DNA from 3 places in the Leucobacter sp. NPDC015123 genome. Region 3 is predicted to be linked to each of the others. Evidence: predicted binding sites of a transcription regulator. Region 3 holds the regulator's gene; each other region holds the start of a gene.
The links. Region 3 encodes LexA, which represses DNA repair genes until DNA is damaged. Its sites were predicted from a motif close to TCGAACANNTGTTCGA; they were not measured.
Positions count from the first base shown of each region.

Region 1: a site for LexA is predicted at 2,838-2,853, ahead of uvrA (excinuclease ABC subunit UvrA). Genes of this name have one in related genera too.
Region 2: a site for LexA is predicted at 1,711-1,726, ahead of ruvA (Holliday junction branch migration protein RuvA). Genes of this name have one in related genera too.

Region 1 covers NZ_JBIBVH010000003.1:90,073-97,377, forward strand. The annotation lists gene uvrA (excinuclease ABC subunit UvrA) at 1-2,806, opposite strand, end outside; gene ACF07D_RS07105 (siderophore-interacting protein) at 2,939-3,793, shown strand; gene ACF07D_RS07110 (hypothetical protein) at 3,859-4,365, opposite strand; gene ACF07D_RS07115 (VOC family protein) at 4,458-4,856, shown strand; gene uvrB (excinuclease ABC subunit UvrB) at 4,901-6,988, opposite strand; gene ACF07D_RS07125 (alcohol dehydrogenase catalytic domain-containing protein) at 7,058-7,305, opposite strand, start outside.
Region 2 covers NZ_JBIBVH010000003.1:301,048-308,352, reverse strand. The annotation lists gene leuA (2-isopropylmalate synthase) at 1-1,675, shown strand, start outside; gene ruvA (Holliday junction branch migration protein RuvA) at 1,779-2,387, shown strand; gene ruvB (Holliday junction branch migration DNA helicase RuvB) at 2,396-3,391, shown strand; gene yajC (preprotein translocase subunit YajC) at 3,483-3,962, shown strand; gene secD (protein translocase subunit SecD) at 4,015-5,850, shown strand; gene secF (protein translocase subunit SecF) at 5,852-6,877, shown strand; gene ACF07D_RS08170 (bifunctional (p)ppGpp synthetase/guanosine-3',5'-bis(diphosphate) 3'-pyrophosphohydrolase) at 7,079-7,305, shown strand, end outside.
Region 3 covers NZ_JBIBVH010000004.1:243,683-250,987, forward strand. The annotation lists gene ACF07D_RS10195 (DsbA family protein) at 1-225, opposite strand, end outside; gene ACF07D_RS10200 (histidinol-phosphate transaminase) at 318-1,403, opposite strand; gene ACF07D_RS10205 (LysM peptidoglycan-binding domain-containing protein) at 1,483-1,926, opposite strand; gene lexA (transcriptional repressor LexA) at 2,211-2,873, shown strand; gene ACF07D_RS10215 (hypothetical protein) at 3,036-3,509, opposite strand; gene ACF07D_RS10220 (hypothetical protein) at 3,523-3,939, opposite strand; gene ACF07D_RS10225 (hypothetical protein) at 4,048-4,464, opposite strand; gene ACF07D_RS10230 (hypothetical protein) at 4,560-6,344, opposite strand; gene ACF07D_RS10235 (methylenetetrahydrofolate reductase) at 6,538-7,305, opposite strand, start outside.

The DNA of each region.
Region 1 (7,305 bases), on a different contig from region 3:
GGATCGTTCCACCGCCGGATCCGCCCTCTGGGCCGAGGTCAATCACCCAGTCCGCACTGCGGATCACATCGAGATTGTGCTCAATCGTGATGACGGTGTTGCCCTTGTCGACAAGCCCGTTCAGTACGAGCAGGAGCTTACGCACGTCTTCGAAGTGCAGACCAGTTGTTGGCTCATCGAGCACGTAAATGCTGCGGCCGTTCGAGCGCTTCTGTAGCTCGGTTGCGAGCTTTACGCGCTGCGCCTCACCACCCGAAAGCGTTGTGGCGCTTTGGCCGAGTCGAACGTAGCCGAGGCCGACGTCGACGAGGGTCTTCATAAACCTGTGGATCGACGAGATCGGCTCAAAGAACTGTTCCGCCTCTGCGATTGGCATCTCGAGGACCTCGGCGATGTTCTTGCCCTTGTAACGAACCTGCAGCGTCTCTCGGTTGTATCGGTTGCCGCCGCACACCTCACAGGCGACGTAGACATCGGGGAGGAAGTTCATCTCGATCTTCAGCGTTCCATCGCCCGAGCATGCCTCGCACCGGCCGCCCTTGACGTTGAAGCTGAAGCGGCCGGGCAGGTAGCCGCGAGTCTTCGCTTCGGGGGTGTCTGCAAACAGGTTACGGATCTTGTCAAAGACGCCAGTGTACGTCGCGGGGTTCGAGCGCGGCGTGCGACCGATCGGTGCCTGGTCGACATGAACCACTTTGTCGAGGTGCTCAAGACCAGTGACACGAGTGTGCTTGCCCGGGACCATGCGGGCGCCGTTCAGCTGATTTGCGAGCACTCGGTAGAGGACGTCGTTCACAAGCGTCGACTTACCGCTGCCTGAGACGCCGGTGACCGCCGTCATGACGCCAAGCGGGAATGTTGCGTCGACATTCTGGAGGTTGTTCGAACGGGCGCCGACGACCTTGAGCTCGCGATTCTTGTCGAGTGGCCTGCGTGTCAGTGGCGTCTCTATGGCGCGGCGGCCAGCGAGATAGTCGCCCGTGACTGAGTTGGTGTTCGCGCGCAACTCGGGAAGCAGCCCCGAGTGGACCACGGTGCCACCCTCGACGCCGGCGCCGGGGCCAATGTCGACAAGCCAATCCGCTGCCTCAATCGTCTCCTCATCGTGCTCAACGACGATGAGCGTGTTGCCAAGGTCACGGAGCTTCACGAGCGTTTCGATAAGGCGCCTGTTGTCGCGCTGGTGCAGGCCGATTGACGGCTCATCAAGCACGTACAGCACTCCCGTAAGTCCCGAGCCAATCTGGGTCGCGAGCCGGATGCGCTGGGCCTCGCCGCCTGACAGGGTGCCTGCGGCGCGAGCGAGCGTCAAGTACCCAAGCCCAACCTCGATGAGGAAGTCGAAGCGGAGCCTGATCTCGCGAAGCACCTGAGCGGCGATCTTCGCGTCTCGTTCGCTGAGGTCGACGCTGTCAAAGAAGTGCTTGGCGTCGAGCAGACTGAACTCGCCAACACTCGCGATCGACTCGTCATCGACGGTCACCGCGAGCACTTCAGGCTTCAGTCGCTGGCCGTTGCAGACGTGGCAGGGAACTTCACGCAGAAACTCGGACCATCGCTCGCGGCGGTTGTCGCTTTCGGCCTCAGCGTACTGCCGCTCGATGAACGGGATGACACCCTCAAACCCGCTTGTGTACTTTACCTCTCTGCCGAACCGGTTCTTCCAGCGCACGTTGACCTTGAAGTCGTTGCCTCGAAGTACAGCCTCCTGCACGTCTTCGTCGAGCTCGCCCCAGGGGGTCTTCAGTGAGAAGTCGAGGTCTTTTGAGAGGCCAACGAGAAGCTTCTCGTAGTACTGGTAGAGGCTCTTGCCCTGACTCGTCCACGGAATGATCACGCCCTCGCTGATTGACAGCTCAGGGTCGCCAAGCACAAGGTCTTCGTCGACAGACATGCTGGTACCGAGCCCGGAGCACGTTGGGCACGCGCCGAAGGGGGCGTTGAACGAGAATGTCCGTGGCTCAATCTCCGTGAGTTGAACTGGGTGCTGATTCGGGCATGAGAGTTGCTCCGAGAACAGCTGCATGCGGTCATCTGCGTCTTGGTCGCGGTCAACATAGTCGATCTGCACCGTGCCGTCTGCGAGCCGAAGTGCGGTCTCCAGCGAGTCGGTGAGCCTGCCCAGCCCATCCGGAGAGGCGACGAGTCTGTCGATAACGACCGAGATATCGTGCTTGATCTGCTTCTTCAGTTTCGGTGGGTCGCTGAGCTGGATGAGCTCGCCGTCCACTATCGCGCGGGAGTATCCAGTCGCCGCGAGCTCCTGGAACAGGTCGACGAACTCGCCCTTCTTCTTTGAGACGACGGGTGCAAGCACCTGAAAGCGGGTGCGCTCCTCGAGCTGCATGAGGCGGTCGGCAATCTGCTGCACGGTCTGAGACTCGATGCGTTCGCCGCATACCGCACAGTGCGGGATACCGACCCTGGCCCAGAGCAGACGCATGTAGTCATAGATCTCAGTAATCGTGCCCACTGTCGAGCGCGGGTTGCGGTTCGTTGATTTCTGGTCAATCGACACGGCGGGGCTCAGCCCCTCGATAAAGTCGACGTCGGGCCTGTCGACCTGGCCAAGAAACTGCCTGGCGTAGGCGCTCAATGACTCGACGTAGCGACGTTGCCCTTCCGCGAAGATCGTGTCGAACGCGAGGCTCGACTTACCGCTGCCCGATAGGCCAGTAAAGACAACGAGCGAGTCCCGCGGAATCGAAAGGTCAACGTTCTTGAGGTTGTGCACCCGAGCGCCCTGGACACTGATGTGCGCGTGCGCTGCCGAGGAACGAATAGGTGTTTTGCTCTGAGAAGTCACTCCCCTAGCTTAGCGTCTCCCCGTCCCTGATTCGAACATGTGTTCTAAAAAACTTCCGTGTTCGCCGCTGGCGTCAGCCTAGAGAACAAGCTCGGAGTATGCCAGTCTTGACAGTCGAGACAAGATCATCTGATGAATGAGGTAGTGATCATGGCAGCTTCCGCATCTGGAGCACCCCCGCGCCCGGCGCGACCCCAGATAGTGCTTTCCGTCAAGGAGCGTGTGCAGCTCAGCCCGCACCTCGTGCGTATCGTCGCGCACGGGCCTGACATGGCGCAAATCGATGCGGGACCGTATACAGACGCCTACAGCAAGATGCTCTTCAGGCAGCCAGGCAGCGGCATTGAGCCGCCCTACGACCTCGACGCGCTGCGCGACGAGTTGCCACCCGAGGAGATGCCATCGACCCGCACCTATACGGTGAGGCGCGTGGATCACGGGGCAGGCGAGCTCTGGATCGACTTCGTCGTGCACGGCACCGAAGGCATCGCGGGGCCGTGGGCGGCTGCGGCCGAGCCAGGCGATCCCGTGGTGCTTCGGGGAATTGGAGGTGGGTACGCCCCCGATCCGAGCGCCGACTGGCACCTACTTGCGGGCGACGAGTCTGCGATTCCCGCGATCGCCTCGGCGCTCGAGGCGATGCCCGAAGACGCGGTAGGCGTCTGCTTCATCGAGGTCGCGGGCGAGGCCGACGTGCTCCAGCTCCGTAGCCCAGCTGGCATCACGGTGAACTGGCTGTTCCGTGGCACTGCTGCGGCGGGGACGTCGACTGTGCTTGTCGACGCCGTGCGCGAAGCCGAGTGGCTGCCCGGCCGCGTGCATGTCTTCGTGCACGGCGAACGCGGCGCGATGAAGGCGCTGCGTCCATACTTCACGGACGAGCGTGGAATTGATCGCGCAAGCCTGTCGCTCTCTCCCTATTGGGCGTATGGCCGCCGTGAGGATCGCTTCCAAGCAGAAAAGCGCGAGGCGATCGGGCAAATCTAGCGAGCTGCGGGCCGTGAGCACGCAGTACTGGTGAGTGAGCTGCATTGCCCGCTCCAGGTGCGACGTCACGAAGCAGCGCGCTCCGGGGCTGAATCAGCGTGTCGAAACGCCCATCGCATGTGGTCGCTTGTCAGGAAGTCGCCTATTCCGATCATGAGCAGGCTAAAAACGATCTGCTCGGTGATCATCCAACCTGGGTACAGCCCTGGGATTGCGGCAATCACGAGTGTCACGACTGGGAATATCTGGGCGAAGAGTCTGAGTCGCTTATAGGCCCACCGCCAGCCGAGTGATGCCCGCCAAGCGAAATAGCCGAGCGTGAGCGTCATGCCAAGCACGACTACCGTTCGCATCCACACGGCAACTGGCACTGATGAGCCGGAGCCCACGAGGATGGCAGCAGTAGCGACCGCTCCAACACCGAGCAGCAGTTCGGCGCCAAGCAGCCACCAAATCCAGCTGAACGCTCTGCGCGTCTTCGCGTGGGCGAGTTCTGCCGCAGCGATTCGTTCCCCGGCCCCGCGGCCACCGGCCAGCCTATCGATCTTCCGTAGGAGGGATTCCCAAGTCATGGCCTCAGGCTACGCGCGTTTCCCCGGGCGTCGGGTCGCAGCTAGTGAAAATCATTCAAAGGGATGACGGGGGTGCGAGCTATGCTGCGTCCATGACACTTGCATTCAACTTCATTGGTATCGTCACTAACGACCTCTCGGCGTCACTCGCGTTCTACCGCACTCTCGGCCTCGATATTCCGGAGGGGGCCGAAACGGAGGCGCATGTCGAGGTCCTGCTTGACGGAGGGATGCGTATCGGCTGGGACACACTGGAGACAATTCGAGGCTTCGACCCAGCCTACGAGCTGCCGTCAGGCAGTCACCGCGTCGCATTTGCCTTTGAGGCTGCGTCACCGGCAGAAGTCGACGAGGTGTTTGCCAAGCTCGTGGCGGGCGGGGCTCGTTCCCGAGTTGAGCCGTGGGATGCGTTTTGGGGCCAGCGCTACGCGACAGTCATGGATCCTGACGGGAACGCGATCGACCTCTATGCGCCGCTTTCAGTGAGCTAGCGGGGTTGGCGGCGTATGCACGCGCCGCCAACCCCGGCGGCTGCCTAGATGTGACCTGCAGCGTCCATGCTGCGCAACTCGCGCTTCATCTCGGAGACCTCGTCGCGAAGCCGCGCCGCGAGCTCAAACTTGAGCTCCTCTGCGGCGAGCAACATCTGCGAGGTGAGGTCGGCGATGATCTCCTCGAGCTTGTCTGCGCCCTCCGCACCGATCGCTCCCGCCCGCGACGCGGCCTTGCCCTTCGTTCGCTGCGGTGAGCCCTTCTGCGCGTGCCTGGACGTTCGGTTCGCGAGCACCTCGTCCGTATCTGCGGCCTCCCGGTTGAGTACCTCCGTGATGTCGCCGATCTTCTTGCGCAGCGGCTTCGGATCGATCCCATGCTTGGTGTTGTACTCGATCTGGATCTCGCGGCGCCGGTTCGTTTCCTCGATAGCAAGCTGCATCGACGGCGTGATTCGGTCGGCGTACATGTGTACCTCGCCCGAGACATTTCGCGCCGCGCGGCCGATCGTCTGGATGAGTGAGGTCGATGACCGGAGGAACCCCTCCTTGTCGGCATCGAGGATGGCGACAAGCGACACCTCAGGAAGGTCGAGACCCTCACGCAGCAGGTTGATGCCAACGAGCACGTCGAACACGCCGGCGCGCAACTCCGTGAGCAGCTCTACCCGTCGAAGTGTGTCGACGTCGGAGTGCAGGTAGCGCACCTGGACGCCGGCCTCTTCCATGAAGGTGGTGAGCTGCTCAGCCATTTTCTTTGTGAGCGTCGTGACGAGCACACGCTCGTCGCGCTCGACCCTGCGGCGTACCTCCTCGAGGAGATCGTCGATCTGCCCCTCCGAGGGCTTCACGACGATTTCTGGATCGACGAGCCCAGTCGGTCGGATGATCTGCTCGACCACGCCGTCGGCGAGTTCCATCTCGTACTTCCCTGGGGTCGCCGAGAGGTAAACGGTCTGGCCGACGCGTTCCTTGAACTCGCCAAACTTCAGCGGGCGGTTATCCAGCGCACTCGGGAGTCGGAACCCGTGGTCGACAAGCGTGCGCTTTCGCGACGAGTCGCCCTCATACATCGCACCAATCTGCGGCACCGTCACGTGCGACTCGTCAATGACGACAAGAAAGTCGTCAGGGAAGTAGTCAAGCAGACAGTGCGGGGCCTCCCCAGGGACGCGCCCATCCATGTGCATTGAGTAGTTCTCAATGCCAGAGCAGAAGCCGATTTGCTCCATCATCTCGAGGTCAAACGTCGTCCGCATGCGCAGACGTTGCTCCTCGACAAGCTTGTTCTGCGATTTCAGCTCGGCTGAGCGCGCTTCGAGCTCGGTCGAGATGTCAGCCATCGCACGGTTCATGACCTCGCGGCTCGCGACGTAGTGTGACCCGGGGAAGACTGACACGCTCTCGACCTGTTTCACCACGTCGCCTGTGAGTGGATGCAAATAGTACAGCGCCTCGATCTCGTCGCCGAAGAACTCGATCCTGATGGCGAGTTCCTCGTACATCGGAATGATCTCGACAGTGTCGCCCCGCACCCTGAAATTTCCGCGAACGAACTCGATATCGTTGCGCTGGTACTGCATTTGGACGAAGCGCCTGAGCAGCACATCGCGGTCGAGGCGATCCCCAACCTGCAGCGGCACCATTGCCTCGTAATACTCCTCGGGCTTGCCGAGGCCGTAGATGCACGACACTGTCGAGATGACGACGACGTCGCGACGGCTCAGCAATGAGTTTGTTGTCGAGTGGCGAAGACGTTCCACCTCGGCGTTCACCGAGGAGTCTTTCTCAATGAACGTGTCTGTTTGCGGGACGTACGCCTCGGGCTGGTAGTAGTCGTAGTAAGAAACGAAGTATTCAACAGCGTTGTTGGGCATGAGCTCACGAAACTCGTTCGCGAGCTGGGCGGCAAGTGTCTTGTTGTGGGCAAGAATGAGCGTGGGCCGTTGCACCTGTTCAATGAGCCACGCGGTGGTCGCAGACTTCCCTGTTCCGGTCGCGCCGAGGAGCACAATGTCGGTCTCACCGGCATTGATGCGGCTTGCGAGCTGCTCGATTGCTTGCGGCTGATCTCCGCTCGGCTCGTACTCACTGACGACCTCGAACGGGCGAACGCTGCGGGTTGTTTCCATGCAATCAAGCATAATCCTCAGATCGCCCTATTCGAAACTTTGTTCGCATAGGGCGATCTGAGAGTGTTGCTACGGGACGAGGACTGCGCGACCGGCGATGCGTCCGTGGTGGAGGTCGTCGAAGGCCTCGCGCGCGTTGTCGAGTGAGTACGGCACGACCTCTACCGCGATCTTGCCCGCGGCGGCGAGGGCAATGACCTCGCGCATGTCGCTTCGGGTGCCGCCGTAGGCACGCTCGATGTTCACGCCCCACGGCAGCCCGGCACCAGCTCCGGCGCGGTACTCGAATGCGCCCCCGCCGAGGCCGACGAAGCGGA
Region 2 (7,305 bases), on a different contig from region 3:
GCCGACGAAGCAGATCACTGAGGCGCCACGCTGGTGCGCCGTGGACCTTCGCGACGGCAACCAGGCGCTTATCGATCCCATGAGCCCCGAGCGCAAGCGGGTCATGTTCGACCTGCTCGTGCAGATGGGCTACAAGGAGATCGAGGTCGGGTTCCCATCGGCGAGCCAGACCGACTTTGACTTTGTTCGCCAGCTCATCGAAGAGAACGCGATCCCTGACGACGTTACGATTCAGGTGCTCACTCAGGCGCGCGAGCACCTCATCACCCGCACCTACGAGTCGCTTGTCGGCGCGAAGCAGGCGATCGTGCACCTGTACAACTCGACCTCCATCTTGCAGCGCGATGTGGTGTTCCGCTCAGACCGCGAGGGGATCAAGCAGATCGCCGTCGAGGGAGCCAAGCTCTGCCGTGCGGCTGAGCACATCTGCGAAGACACAGATATTTACTATGAGTACTCTCCTGAGTCGTACACGGGCACAGAGCTCGAATACGCTGCGGAGGTCTGCAACGCCGTGCTCGAGGTGTTTGAGCCGACCCCAGAGCGCAAGGTCATCATCAATCTGCCCTCGACAGTGGAGATGGCGACGCCGAACGTCTACGCCGATTCGATCGAGTGGATGGGGCGCAACCTGAACCACCGTGAGAACGTCATCCTGTCGCTGCATCCCCACAATGACAGGGGCACGGCGGTTGCCGCGGCAGAGCTCGGCTACATGGCTGGAGCCGATCGCATCGAGGGGTGCCTGTTTGGCAACGGTGAGCGAACCGGTAACGTCGACCTCGTCGCGCTCGGCATCAACATGTTCACCCAGGGTATTGACCCGCAGATCGACTTCTCCCGCCTTGACGAGGTTCGCCGCACTGCCGAGTACTGCAACCAGCTGCGCGTCCCCGAGCGGAGCCCGTGGGCGGGTGACCTCGTCTACACCGCGTTCTCCGGCTCACATCAGGACGCGATCAAAAAGGGCTTCGAGCGTATGCAGGCTGACGCCGACGCCGCAGGCGTCTCGATCGATGAGGTCGAGTGGGCAGTCCCGTACCTGCCAGTTGACCCGAAGGATCTCGGTCGCTCGTACGAAGCCGTCATTCGCGTGAACTCCCAGTCAGGCAAGGGAGGCGTTGCCTACCTGCTGAAGACGGACCACTCGCTCGACCTGCCGCGCAGGCTGCAGATCGAGTTCAGTGCCGTGGTGCAGGGTGTCACCGACTCCGAGGGTGGCGAGGTCTCAAGCGATGCCATCTGGACAATTTTCCAAGACGAGTATCTGCCCTCGACAGGGGTCGACGGCGTCGAGCGCTGGGGGCGTTACGAGCTGTTCCGCACGTCAAGCGTCAGCGCTGGCGACGGTGTCACGAACCTCACCGTCGAATACCGTGACGGTGACGAGCAGCGCGAAGAAACCTCCCAGGGCAACGGGCCCGTCGATGCGTTCATTAATTCCCTGAACGATTCTGGTCATGCCGTCACGCTGTTTGATTATGTCGAGCATGCGATGAGCGAGGGTGGTGACGCTGTCGCAGCCGCCTACGTTGATCTCGAGGTTGACGGCCAGCGCCTGTGGGGCGTCGGTATCGACCCTGACACGAGCCGTGCGACGTTGAAGGCAATCGTGTCCGCAGTGAACCGTTCGGTCCGCAACTCAGCTGCGCAGCGCGAAGCGGTTTCCGCTTAGCTCCCTCGGTGCAGAACCCCGCTGCCCCACCCTATTCGCACATATGTTCGAATTTGCGGTGTGGCGCAGCGGGGTTTGTGCGTCATCCCCATAGGCTTGGCGTGTGATTGCTTCGTTACGCGGTGAAGTGCTGGCCTCTGGTGCCGGCTGGGTAGTGCTTGGTGTTGGCGGTGTCGGCATGCGTGTTGAGGTGCCGAGCGGTCGCATGGCGCAGCGCACACCGGGGGAGCAACTCTTCTTGCACACCTCGCTTGTTGTGCGCGAGGATTCGCTCACGCTCTACGGCTTCGAGACCGAGGCGGAGCTCGCGACATTCGGGTTCTTGATCGGCGTCTCGGGAGTCGGGCCCCGATCCGGCCTCGGCGTGCTCTCTGAGCTGTCGCCGGGCGAGATTGTTCGCGCAGTCACCGCCGAAGACGATAAGCCGTTTCGCAAGGTGTCTGGGATCGGCCCGAAGACCGCAAAGCTCATCACTGTTTCGCTCGCTGGCAAGCTGAGCGCGCTCGCGTTCGAGGACGCCGGCGAGGAGGCGGTGGTTGCCGCCCCGGACGAAGCGCTGATCGAAGCCGTCACCGAGGGCCTGCAGGGACTCGGCTGGAGCGAGGGTGAGGCCCGTCAGGCGGTGAGTGATGCCCGTGACGCCGGCGCCGAGATGACGAACGCGCAACTGCTACGAGCTGCGCTCACTCTGCTGCAGCGGGGGCGCCGATGAGCGCGCCAATGTCCGGGGAGCTCTCACCCCAGGCGCTGCCCACCGAGGTGAGCTACGAGGGCGCGCTCCGGCCAGGATCGCTCGCCGAGTTCGTCGGACAAGAAAAGGTTCGTGAGCAGCTCGGCCTGCTCCTCGGGGCAGCCCAGATTGACGGCCGCACGCCCGACCATATTTTGCTTGCCGGGCCGCCGGGCCTTGGTAAGACAACTCTGTCGATGATCGTGGCGACCGAGCTCGGGGTGCCGCTCCAGCAGACGTCTGGCCCCGCGATCCAGCACGCAGGTGATCTCGCTGCGGTGCTATCGGCACTCACGCCCGGTGAGGTGTTGTTCATCGATGAGATTCACCGAATGGCACGCAGCGCCGAGGAGATGCTCTACCTTGCGATGGAAGACTTCAAAGTCGACATCATGGTTGGTAAGGGCGCAGGGGCAACGTCGGTTCCGCTCGAGCTTGCCCCCTTTACCCTTGTCGGTGCGACGACGCGAGCTGGCCTGCTGCCGAATCCGCTGCGCGACAGGTTCGGGTTTACCGCGCACCTCGAGTACTACGCCACCTCTGAGCTGGAGGGGGTACTGAGCCGCGCCGCGGGACTACTCGACTTTCCGCTCCACGATGCCGGAGTCGTCGAGATCGCCGGGCGCTCGCGCGGGACGCCGCGCATCGCGAACAGGCTTCTGCGTCGAGTGCGGGACTACACGCTGGTGCACGGCACCCAGCCCGACGAGCGTTCTGTTCGGGCCGCGCTCTCGCTGTATGACGTCGACGAGCACGGGCTCGACAGGCTCGACCGGGAGGTGCTGCGAATCATCGTCGAGCGCTTTGCTGGCGGACCGGTTGGGCTCTCGACTCTGGCGGCCTCGGTCGGGGAGGAGGCTGAGACGATCGAATCCGTTGTCGAGCCGTTCCTCATGCGGGCTGGCCTTATCGCAAGGTCCCCGCGTGGCCGTATCGCGACCTCGCTCGGGTGGGCGCATCTGGGGATCGCCCCACCATCCCCATAGGGTGCTGGCGCTCGCAGGAAACCCCGCTAGACTTGTGCAGTCCGTGCGTGTTCAAGGGCGCGCTCACTAACTTTGGAAGGGTCTCCGCCTCATGGATCCGATGACACTCATCATGCTTGGCCTCGTCGCCGTGCTCATTTTCTTCATGTTCCGCAACAGCAAGAAGCGCCAGGCGCAGATGGCAGAGATGCAGAACAACATGCAGCCGGGTGCAGAGGTCATGCTTCAGTCAGGGATCTACGGCACCATCGTTTCTGTCGATGAGGAAGAGAACCGCGTCACCGTGCAGAGCGGCACGAGCACGCTCGTTGTCCACCGCAACGCTGTCGGCCAGATTGTGACCCCCGCAGATGCGCCCGTTGAGGAGAACGAAGCAGCGACGCTCGCTCCCGACGACGACCCAGAGTTTGGCGAGCGCTTCGCTGCGGCTGATGACGCAGCGACTGAGGCAGAGTCGACAGTTGATTCGGCAACTGATTCGGCAGTCGATTCAACAATCGATGCAGCGACAGATCTCGGCGGTGCAACCTCCGCTGAGAAGCGCGACGACAAGAACTCCGACAAGGAGTAAGGACCCTCCGGTGTGATGCTTCACACCGTTATCTGAAAGCGAGACAGCTGTCTTGGCGAAATCATCCGTCGCGCCCGCGGTGCGGAGCGCACGTCGCTCGCTCATTTTCCTGCTCGCCATCATTGTCGGACTCACTGGGCTCATCACGCTCGGTGTGTTCCGCAGTGATGCGACCTGGACTCCGAAGCTAGCGCTCGACCTGCAGGGCGGCACGCAGATTCTGCTTGCCGCAAACCAGAACGACGGCAAAGCCGTCACCGGTGAGCAGCTTGACCAGGCTGTGGAGATCCTCCGGCAGCGAGTGAACGCTTCTGGCGTTTCTGAGGCCGAGATCACCACGCAGGGAAACAACCATATCTCGGTTGCGATTCCCGGCAAGGTCGATGACGCAACGCTCCAGCGCATCCAGGCTTCGGCTGCGCTCGACTTCCGTGGGGTCTTCCTGGAAGCGGCCGCTGGTGCGGCGCAGCCCGAGGACACCGGCGAAAGCGTTGAGGGCGCGGATGGGGATGCCGCCGCTGGCGACAATGCCACCGATGAGGCGGCTGCCGGTGACACTGCGGCAGATGCCGCCACTGGCGACTCGGCAGACGAGCCCGCAGCTGACGGCACTGCCTCGGACGCAGACACCGGCGACCTGTACCCGGATCCGCTCCCGTCGGATCCGGCGGATCAGGCCTGGCTTACTCCTGCGCTTCTCGAGGAGTTCGCGTCGTTCACTTGCACATCAGACAACGCGCTTGAGGTTGCGAACGCCGCTGACGACAAGCCGCTCATCACGTGCGATGAGACAGGCATGCTGAAGTACGTCCTCGGTCCTGTAGAGCTCTCGGGTGACGTCATCACTGATGCTGTCTCGCAACAGCAGTCGATTCAGGGCGGCACCGGCACTACTGGCCGCTGGGAAGTCGCAATCACGATGAACAAGGAGGGCTCGCAGAAGTTCGGCAAGGTCTCGACCCGCCTCTACGGGAAGCAGCCCCCGCTCAACCAGTTCGCGTTCGTGCTTGACGGCAAGGTCATCTCGGCCCCGACGATGAACGCGCAGATTCTTGATGGTCGCCCGGCGATCTCGGGTAACTTCACCAAGGAAAGTGCCCAGGTGCTTGCCGATCAGCTGAAGTTCGGCGCCTTGCCCATGAGCTTCACCGTGCAGAGCCAGGAAGATATTTCTTCGACCCTTGGTGCAAACCAGCTGCTCGGCGGGCTCCTGGCGGGCCTGATCGGCCTCGGCCTCGTCGTCGTGTATTCGCTCTTCCAATACCGACTGCTCGGCACGCTCACTATCGCCTCGCTGGCGGTCGCAGCGATCCTGACGTACCTGCTGCTCACGTTCTTCTCGTGGCGCCAGGGCTACCGATTGTCGCTCGCCGGTGTCGCGGGCATCATCGTTGCCATCGGCTTCACGGCCGACTCATTTATCGTCTACTTCGAGCGCATCCGAGACCAGCTGCGCGACGGCTTCGGCATCAATGCCGCGGTCGAGGGTGGATGGAAGCGCGCGCTTCGTACAATCCTCGCCTCCGATGGCGTGAACTTGCTCGCTGCAGTCGTGCTGTTCGTCCTCGCCGTCGGCAATGTGAAGGGCTTCGCCTTCACCCTGGGCCTGACAACGATCGTTGACGTGCTCGTTGTCGCACTCTTCACCCACCCGATGATGACGTTGCTCGCCCGGACCCGTGTCTACAGTGGCGGCTACAAGTTCTCGGGGCTCGATCCCCGCCAGCTTGGCGCCGTCTACCAGGGCCGCGCGAAGTTCCGAGAGCCCGTCGTGGCTTCGAAGGGCAGCGGCAAGAAGGTCGCAAAGAGCCGTGGTGAGGCCGAGCGTCGCCAGACGATCGCCGAGCGCAAGGCAGCCGAGTCTGCCGGCGCAGGAAAGGAGAGCTGAAATGGCTCGCTCATTCGCTGAATTTGGCAATGCCCTCTACACCGGCGAGAAGTCGATCGACTTCGTTGGCAGGCGCAAGCTGTGGTACACGATCTCGGCAGTCCTGTTGATCATCGCCGTCGTTGGTCCCTTCCTGCGCGGCGGGTTCCAGCTGGGAATCGAGTTCACTGGTGGAAGCCAGTTCCAGGTGCACGTGGCGAACAGTCAGGATCGCGATCCTGACGTGGCCGCCAAGGCTGTCGCCGAGACGCTGCCGGGCTCTGCGCCTCGTATCTCGGTGCTCGGCCAGAATGAGGTCCGCGTGCAGACCGAAGCGCTCGATGATGCCCAGAACAAGGCAGTCACCGAAGCGCTCGCCAAGGGCTACGGAGTCGACGCTGATGAGGTCACGTACTCGTTCATCGGCCCCGTCTGGGGGCAAGACATCACGAAGCAGGCGATTATCGCCCTCGTCGTGTTCATCCTGCTTGCTGCTCTTGTCATGGCGATCTACTTCCGCACCTGGAAGATGTCGCTTGCAGCGATGCTTGCGCTGTTCCATGACCTCATCATTACAGCGGGCGTCTACGGTCTCGCCGGGTTTGAGGTCACCCCAGCGGCGATGATTGGCTTCCTGACGATCCTTGGCTACTCCCTGTACGACACCGTCGTGGTGTTCGACAAGATCCGCGAGAACACGAGCCCTGGTGAGCTGAGCGATTCCCGCACATATAGCGAGGCAGTGAACCTCGCAGTGAACCAGACCCTTGTTCGGTCGATCAACACCTCAGTCGTCGCGCTGCTGCCGGTCGCCTCGATCCTGTTCGTTGGCGCTGGCCTACTCGGGGCGGGTACGCTGCGTGACATCTCGCTCGCGCTCTTCATCGGCATCCTCGCAGGCGCGTACTCGACGATCTTCGTCGCATCGCCCGCCTACGCCCACCTTCGAGTAGGCGAGAAAGAGATCAAGGAGCGCGACGAGCGCATCCTGCGTCAGCGCGCGAAGCAGGTGGAGTCCGATCTCGTTGAGGCGGCGCCCGCAAGCTAGGTGCTGCTCGGAGCTTCGAGCACGATCCAGAAGAGGGGTCCTTCTTACCAGGGAGGGCCCCTTTCTGCGTAGAAACCACGGGGTGTCGCACACACGATTCAAGGAATGCGCACACCCTGGTGTAACGTTCAATCAGTTGAGGAGGCTGCGGTGGTGAGTTCAGACGCGACACAGGCGAATACGACTTCGCTGCGCCGGTTGGTGCCGCGAATTTTCTCACGCGGCGCCACCCACGGCGCGATTGAAGAGGTGATGCGCACCGTGCGTGCGAATTACCCGCGCGCAGACCTCTCAGTCATCTCACGCGCCTACGACGTCGCAGAGCGCGCTCACCGTGGTCAGAAGCGTAAGAGCGGTGAGCCATACATCACTCACCCGATCGCTGTCTCGAAGATCCTCGCTGATCTTGGCGTCGCGCCCGTCGCGAT
Region 3 (7,305 bases):
ATCGGCCGTCTGCTCTCCGTCGTTTCCGGCGCCCTCTGCGCCAGCACCTTGACCGGTGGTTGAGCCGCTCGCCCCGGAGCCCCCGGTCGTTCCTTGCAGCCCCTGAGCACCGAGGGCTGCAACAAGCAGCAATGCGACGGCAGCGAGGATGACTGTCGCCAAGCGCATGCGACGGTAGCGGCGTTCAAGGGAAGGGCGGTCGAGCGACTCGATGGGCTGAGGCATGCAACCGAGCCTAACTGGCTTTCCCGATAGTTTTGCCGTTAAACCTTTGGTGCCCGCAGCATCCGACCGCATTCGCTGCCAGCCTGGATCACCTAGACAGCGCCTGCCGGGCCAAACTCTGTGATCGCCGCGATAACAGCGGACGTCTCTTCAGCTGTACCAGCAGTGATGCGGACGTGGCCGGCTATCCCGAGGTCGCGAACGAGAATGCCTTGGGCGCGAAGGCGTTCAAATACCTCGCTTGGATCGGCGAATCCACCGACGAGCAAGAAGTTCGAGCCCGACTCGTGGACAACGTATCCGAGGCCGGTGAGCGCACCTGCCAGCCGGTCTCGCTGGGCGCGAATTTCGTCGACGGTGGCGAGCATCGCGTCGGCGTGCTTCACAGCAGTAGTCGCAGCGGCCTGTGTCAGGCCGGAGAGGTGGTACGGGAGCCGAACAAGGCGGAGCGCGTCAACAATGGCGCTGTCTGCAGCAAGATAGCCAAGTCGGACCCCCGCGAAGGCGAAGGCCTTGCTCATCGTCCTGCTGACAATCAGACGGTGGCGGCCTTCGAGCAGCGAGATTGCGGTCTCGTTCTCGGTGTCGAACTCTTTGTAGGCCTCGTCGACGACGAGGATGCCATCGAACGCGTCGTATGCCGCGAGGATCGTCTCAAGCGCCATCGGGGTGCCTGTGGGGTTGTTTGGAGCGCAGAGCACGACGATGTCGGGTTTGTGCTCGGCAATCGCCGAGACAACGAGCTCGGGGGTCACGGTGTAGTCAGCATTGCGGGGAACTCCGATCCACCCGGTGTCGGTACCGCCGGCGAGCAACGGGTACATCGAGTAGGTGGGAGTGAAGCTCATCAGCGTGCGACCGGGCCCACCGAACGCCTGCAGGATCTGCTGGAGCACTTCGTTCGAGCCGTTCGCCGCCCACACCTGTTCGGGGGTGAGGCCGTGGCCCAGGTAGCCGGCGAGTGCCTCGCGCAGACCGATGAACTCGCGGTCTGGGTAGCGGTTCACGTTGCGCAGTGCGGCAGCAAGCGCCTCCGTCGCTTCCGCGATGAAGGCCTCGGGAAGAGGGTGCGTGTTCTCGTTCACGTTGAGACTCACCGGGACCGCAGCCTGCGGTGCGCCGTACGGGGTCTTACCGACGAGATTGTCACGGAGAGGGAGATCGCTCAATTCAGCCACCTCTTTAGTCTACTCAGCGGCCACCGACGATTACTCGGCCACGAAAGAAAGGGCACCAACTGCGCCGGGCAACTGCCAACTACGAGAGGTCGGACGCCGGGAAGGTCGCCTCGTCGCCCGCGAAGCGCAGAGGAACAGCAATCGCATCGCCGGCTTGCAGGTCTGCTGCCTGCATCTGATTCAGACGCTGAATTTCTGCCACCACGTCGCGGGGGTCTGCGGTCGGCTCCAGTGCGGAAGCAATACTCCACAGCGAGTCGCCCGACTGCGCCACAACGTATGGAAACTCCTGCGAGCTTGCCGCGCCGTTGGCGACCGCGCCAGGGGCCGCGAACGACGCCGCGACGCCAAGCGCCCCAGCAATAAGAATGGTGGCAAGACCCCCAAAGACCACGCGCCCGCGGCGAGTCAGCTTGAGCCGGGTCTTGGGTGCGGTGGCGGTCGGGGAAAAGACAGCGCGCACGCTGGCCCGGTCTGCATCGATGCGGGGGCCCATTGCGGTGACAGTTGCTGTAGCAGTCATGAGGGGTTCCTCTCTTGAGAGTGTTCGAACAAATACCGTTCGGTCGAACATCTATTTCGAATATATCTTCGAATGAACGATTTCGCAAGGCAAGAATTCGAAGAAGTTTGACGCGAATACGCGCGACACTCGAACAAATGTTTGCCTCGCCTCGAACATCCGAGCTAGGGTTCGAACAGTGCCCTCACCTAACCAGTGACCACCGACATTCACCGTTTCTCCGTGAATAGCAGCCCGACTCCAGCGGCCAATCGGCCGCGGTCCCAGACTCGAGAGGACGAGCCATGAGCGATCTGGCCTCACCCCCACAAAAGCCGTTGACCGAAAAGCAGCAGGCGATCCTCGAGTTCATCGCGCGCTCCGTTGAGTCACGGGGCTACCCGCCGAGCATGCGCGAGATCGGCGACGCCGTCGGACTCTCGTCACTGTCGAGCGTCACACACCAGCTCAGCCGCCTCGAGCTCGGGGGCTACATCCGGCGAGACCCCAACCGCCCACGCGCGCTCGAGATCCTCGTCGAGCTCGCGGTCACGAGCAGCGCCATCGCAGACGCGCCGGCTACGGAGACCCAGGAGACCGCATACGTTCCGCTGGTGGGTCAGATCGCCGCAGGCGTTCCAATCACCGCCGACCAGCAGGTCGAGGAGGTCGTACCGCTCCCCCGCCAGCTCGTGGGCGACGGCCAGCTGTTCATGCTGAAGGTTGTCGGAGATTCGATGATTGACGCTGCGATCTGCGACGGCGACTTCGTCGTCGTGCGCCAGCAACGCGAGGCAGACAACGGCGACATCGTCGCCGCCATGCTCGATGGCGAAGCAACCGTGAAGGTGTTCAGACGGCGCGACGGCCACACATGGCTGCTGCCCCGAAATAGCGCTTTCGAGCCGATTCTTGGCGACCATGCCGAGGTACTCGGGAAGGTCGTCGCGGTCTTCCGCTCCGTCTAACTCGCACGCCCAAGGTGATCGCGTCGACGATGTGGCTTCCGGGTCGACGAGGCTAGCCGCAGTGACCCTGCCCAGTCTCGGACCGCTCCGATCCCGATGGTCTCGAGCACCCCGGCCTTCACGCAACACAGCACGCACTCCTGCCGCTGCTCGGTGTAACCGCTAGAGTTCGGGGGCCTCACCGCCAGGGCTGAAGAAGCATTCAGAAGCCGACGACAACCGGATCTGGTCCGGAGCAAACCCTGTAGCGACACGAACTGTTGTGCCTGTTTCTGGATCGGTGATCCCTAACCTGTGTTGCCGGAAAACGTCAGGATCTGAATGCGTTTCGTAGCCGGCCTTTGTGAAGTGGTCTTCAAGGTCCTGGATGATTGCGTCGGTATCAGTGCCTGCAGCGACGGTGATCACTGCGTCACCATGCCACCGATACCAGCTCCTCCGACATACAGATAGCTCACCCGTTCCGGCCTGCGCAAACTTCACAAAGACACCTTCAGGCGTCGCGCCTGCGAGCTCACGCTCCATTGATTGAGTCGCGGCCTTCACCTCCGCAAAAGACGGACGCTCCGCGGGTTGCGCGCACCCTGCGAGGGCGAGCAACCCAACGAGGAGACCGATGACGCTTTGCGGTTTCATTGTTGGCCGATGCTTAGAAGTCGCCACCGGGGTATACGCCCTCGGGGAGCACAAAACACTCAGACGACCCTAGAAAATCGATGTGGGTCGGTTCCAGGCCTTCCCCGATGAGAACATCGGTTGTAGTTTCGGGGTCTTTTACCCCAATCTGGTAATTCCCATCGATATCTAGGCTGTTTCTTATGATGTATTTCGTGTTTGCGTAGTGGGTTTCGATGTCGCGGACGATCGCTTCGATATCGGTGCCTTCAGCAACAGTGATGGTCATTCCGCCGTACCAGCTGTGTGATTCTTCTCCACATTGAAACAAAGTGCCTGTATCGGACTCTCTCACATGAATAACGACGTCTTTGGGGATCAGGGCCGCGATTTCACGTTCCATTTCCTGGGTAGCCGCTTTTGCTTCCTGCCACGTCAGTTCTGTGTCCACTTCCGGCTCCTTCTGTGATGCCGGCATGAGCGATGAACACCCGGCCAGACTCAGCAGCCCCACGACAAGACCGATAACGCTTTGCGGTTTCACTGTGGTGACCGAGGCCTAGAAGTCGCCGCCGGGGTAGACGCCTTCGGGGAGCACGAAGCACTCAGAGGCTGACGACAGATCGATGTGGGTTGATTCGAGGCCTTCTCCTACGAGGATGCGTATCGTGGTTTCTGGGTCTTTCACCGCGATGTTGTAGTTCCCGTTGAAGTCCAACCGGTTGCTTGTCAGATAGTTCGTGCTTGCGTAGTGGGTTTCGATGTCGCGGACGATTGCTTCGATGTCGGTGCCTTTAGCGACGGTGATGGTCATGCCGCCGAACCAGCGGTCCGAGCCGTCGCTGCAGGGCATGAGCGTTCCTGTGTCTACTTGGTAGACGTCGACGATGACGTCTTTGGGGATGAGATCCGCGATTTCACGTTCCATTTCCTGGGTCGTGGCTTTTGCTTCTTGCCACGTCAGTTTTGTGTCCACTTCTGGCTCCTTTTGTGACGCTGCCGTAAGCGTTGAGCACCCGGTCAGACTCAGCAACCCTACGACGATCATCGAGGTGAGTACGTGTTTCGTGTTCATCGTTCGAGCGCCTTCTTCAACGTGTCAATCACATCTTGGTTGTCATCGTCGGTGGTGGCGATGAGGTTGTGGTTGGCTACGAGTTCGTTCAGGTCGGGGGTGTCGCCCCCATAGCCTGGGTAGACCAGGCTCGTGAACGCGGGGTCTCGTCGGGGGTATCGTCCTTCGCCGACGTAGCCCTCTCGCTGCGCACGCGTCAGAACGTCCTCGTAGGAAACGTCAAGGTAGGCGGTTGTGGCTGCGGGTTCCCAATCGGGGAGCATCCAGGCCCCAGCGAGCGAGATCACCTTGTCGTAGCGGGCTCCCGCGACTTCAGAACTCGTGAGGTTCGCGAGTCCCCAACTGTGGCCGACACCCATCTGCTTCACGCCGGAAAGATAGGGGTCTGCCCGCATTCCGGCTTGGAAGCGCTCGAGTTGTTCGCCTGCTGATCGCCCGAATTCGAGGTCGTTTGCTTCGGTGATTCGAAGCATGTTCGCGTTCCCGGTTTTCTCGTTTTCTCCGGGGAAGATCCCGTCTTTGTACACGAACGCGACACTCCCCGGAAGCCCCTTTTTCCCGGTCAAGTACTTGGCGATGTGTTGGACGCCGCCGTTGTGGAACGAGTGGAGGCTGGTGTAGGTGCCTGGTACGTAGGTGATTGCTCGGATGGTGTCTGGGCCGGGGGTGCCGAGCATCTCGACGATGCGAGAAGCCGCGGGATCGTAGAGGTACAGCTGGACTTCCCCGTTGACGACCTTGGTAAGGTACTCGATCTGCTTTTGCAGGTGGGACGCGTTCTTGTCGCCAGGCTTTAACGCGGCGAGTTCTGCTTCGATAGTCTTCATGATGCGTTCCGCGTTGTACTTGTTCGCGGTGACGCGTGCGAGGGCGGGCATCCCGTCAAGAGCCCCCAGCACGTGCGCGTACTTTTTCAGGATCTTGTCTGCGTCAAATCCGGGGGTTGCTGTCAGAAGTTGCCATATCGAGGCGACTTGCTTGACGGAGAGTGTCCCCCCAAGGAGAAGCTGCTGGAGTGCTTCGGGGTTATCCGCGACGACAGCTAGCGTGATGAGGAAATCGTTGATGCGAAAGGCTCGTAGGCTGTCGAACGCGTCAGCGACCGCCGTCATCCATGTTTCATCGCGCCGGTTCTCGTCAATCAACCTTGAGAACCCGTCCAGCATGGGGGCGATAGCGATCGACGTCCAGGAACACGACCCCTGAAACGATGCCGTAGCGGAGTGCACTGCGGTGAGGGCTGACTCCATCCTGCGTGTGAGTCCTTGTGAGGTGGTGACAAAGTGCCGTAGCCGTTCCGGATCTGCAGAACTTGTCCCTTTCGCCCCACCGTTGGCGACGTGTCTGGTGCGTGCGCTGGGACTGAACGATGCGGTGATGTGTGGGGACGCTACCGGGATCGAGTCTGGTTCCGGTTCCGGGTACCCAGCAGGGGCAGGGAGCCCTTGAACTGATGCGGCGTACTCTTCTTGCCGTCTCGCATCGTCGCGTTGTTTCCAGGCGTCGTGCGCTGTTTGCCGGTCGCGTTCTTTCCTCGCTGCGGCCTTCGCGTCCTGCACCTGCCCACGCACCTCGTCCAGGAGTCTTGCAAGGCGTCCCCGTTCCTGACTCTCCGTCTGGGCAGCGGTCACGAACAGGCGCGAGTATCCGCCCTTGAAATCGGTGACGGCAGCAGTGACTGCGTTGGAGCGGATGTAGCCGATGCCACGGAGTGTGTCGTCGGCTGCCTCGAGCGCTTGGGCGAGTGCGTCTGCGACGCCGTCGTCAAATTGGATAGCCAAGCCACACTCCTTCCGACACGCCTCACAAAAAAGGGGGCCTGCAACTTGCAGGCCCCCCAACGGTCAACAATCTACCTCACCATCCACCACCGAATCAAGCGACGAACGTATTCCAATTGCCGAGATGTTATGTACTCCATGAATTCAAGGCTTGATTGGCATTCTCCGCGCACGTGCGGGCACAGCCGGCGGGCTATGAGAGCAGGTCGAGCTCGCTGAGCACAGCGAGCACCTGCTCGTGCCTGTTGAAGGTGTACAGGTGAATCGACGGGGCGCCGCCGGCGAGCAGCTCGCGGGCAAGGTTGATCGTATGCTCGACACCGAGCTCAGGGGCGTATCCCCCGGCTTCCTCCATGGCGTGTTCGAGACTGGTGGGCGCGGGCCGCCCCGCGAGTGATGCCACCTTGCGCAGCTGACCGCTTGTCGAGACCGGCATGAGCCCAGGAAGCAGTGGCATCTGCAGCCCCGCGTCACGTGCCGCGTCAGCGAAGCTCAAGTACTCGTCGGCGTGAAAGAACAGCTGCGTGATCGCGAACTGGGCGCCTGCCGCCTCCTTCGCGAGCAGCCAGTCAATGTCAGCCGCCTGGCCCCGAGAGAGCGGGTGGCCGTTCGGGTACGCCGCGACCGCGGTGCGGCCGACGCTCGTGAACGCCGGGCGCTCAGCCCGTGCCTCAGCGATGAGCTGGGTGAGCTCCAGCGCGCTCAGCGATCCGGCTACCTCGGGGCTCGACTCATCGAGTCCGCGCGGCGGGTCTCCACGCAGGGCGAGAAAGTCGTGGATCCCTGCGTCCATAATGCGGTGGATAGTCTCACGGATGGTCTCACGAGACTCTCTCACTGTCGTCAGGTGCGCGAGCGGCAGCGCGTCCGTGTGCTCCCGGAGATAGGCGAGCAGGTCGAGTGACGCGTCGCGGTGTGACCCATTCGCGCCGTACGTGACTGAGATGAAGTCGGGTCCGAC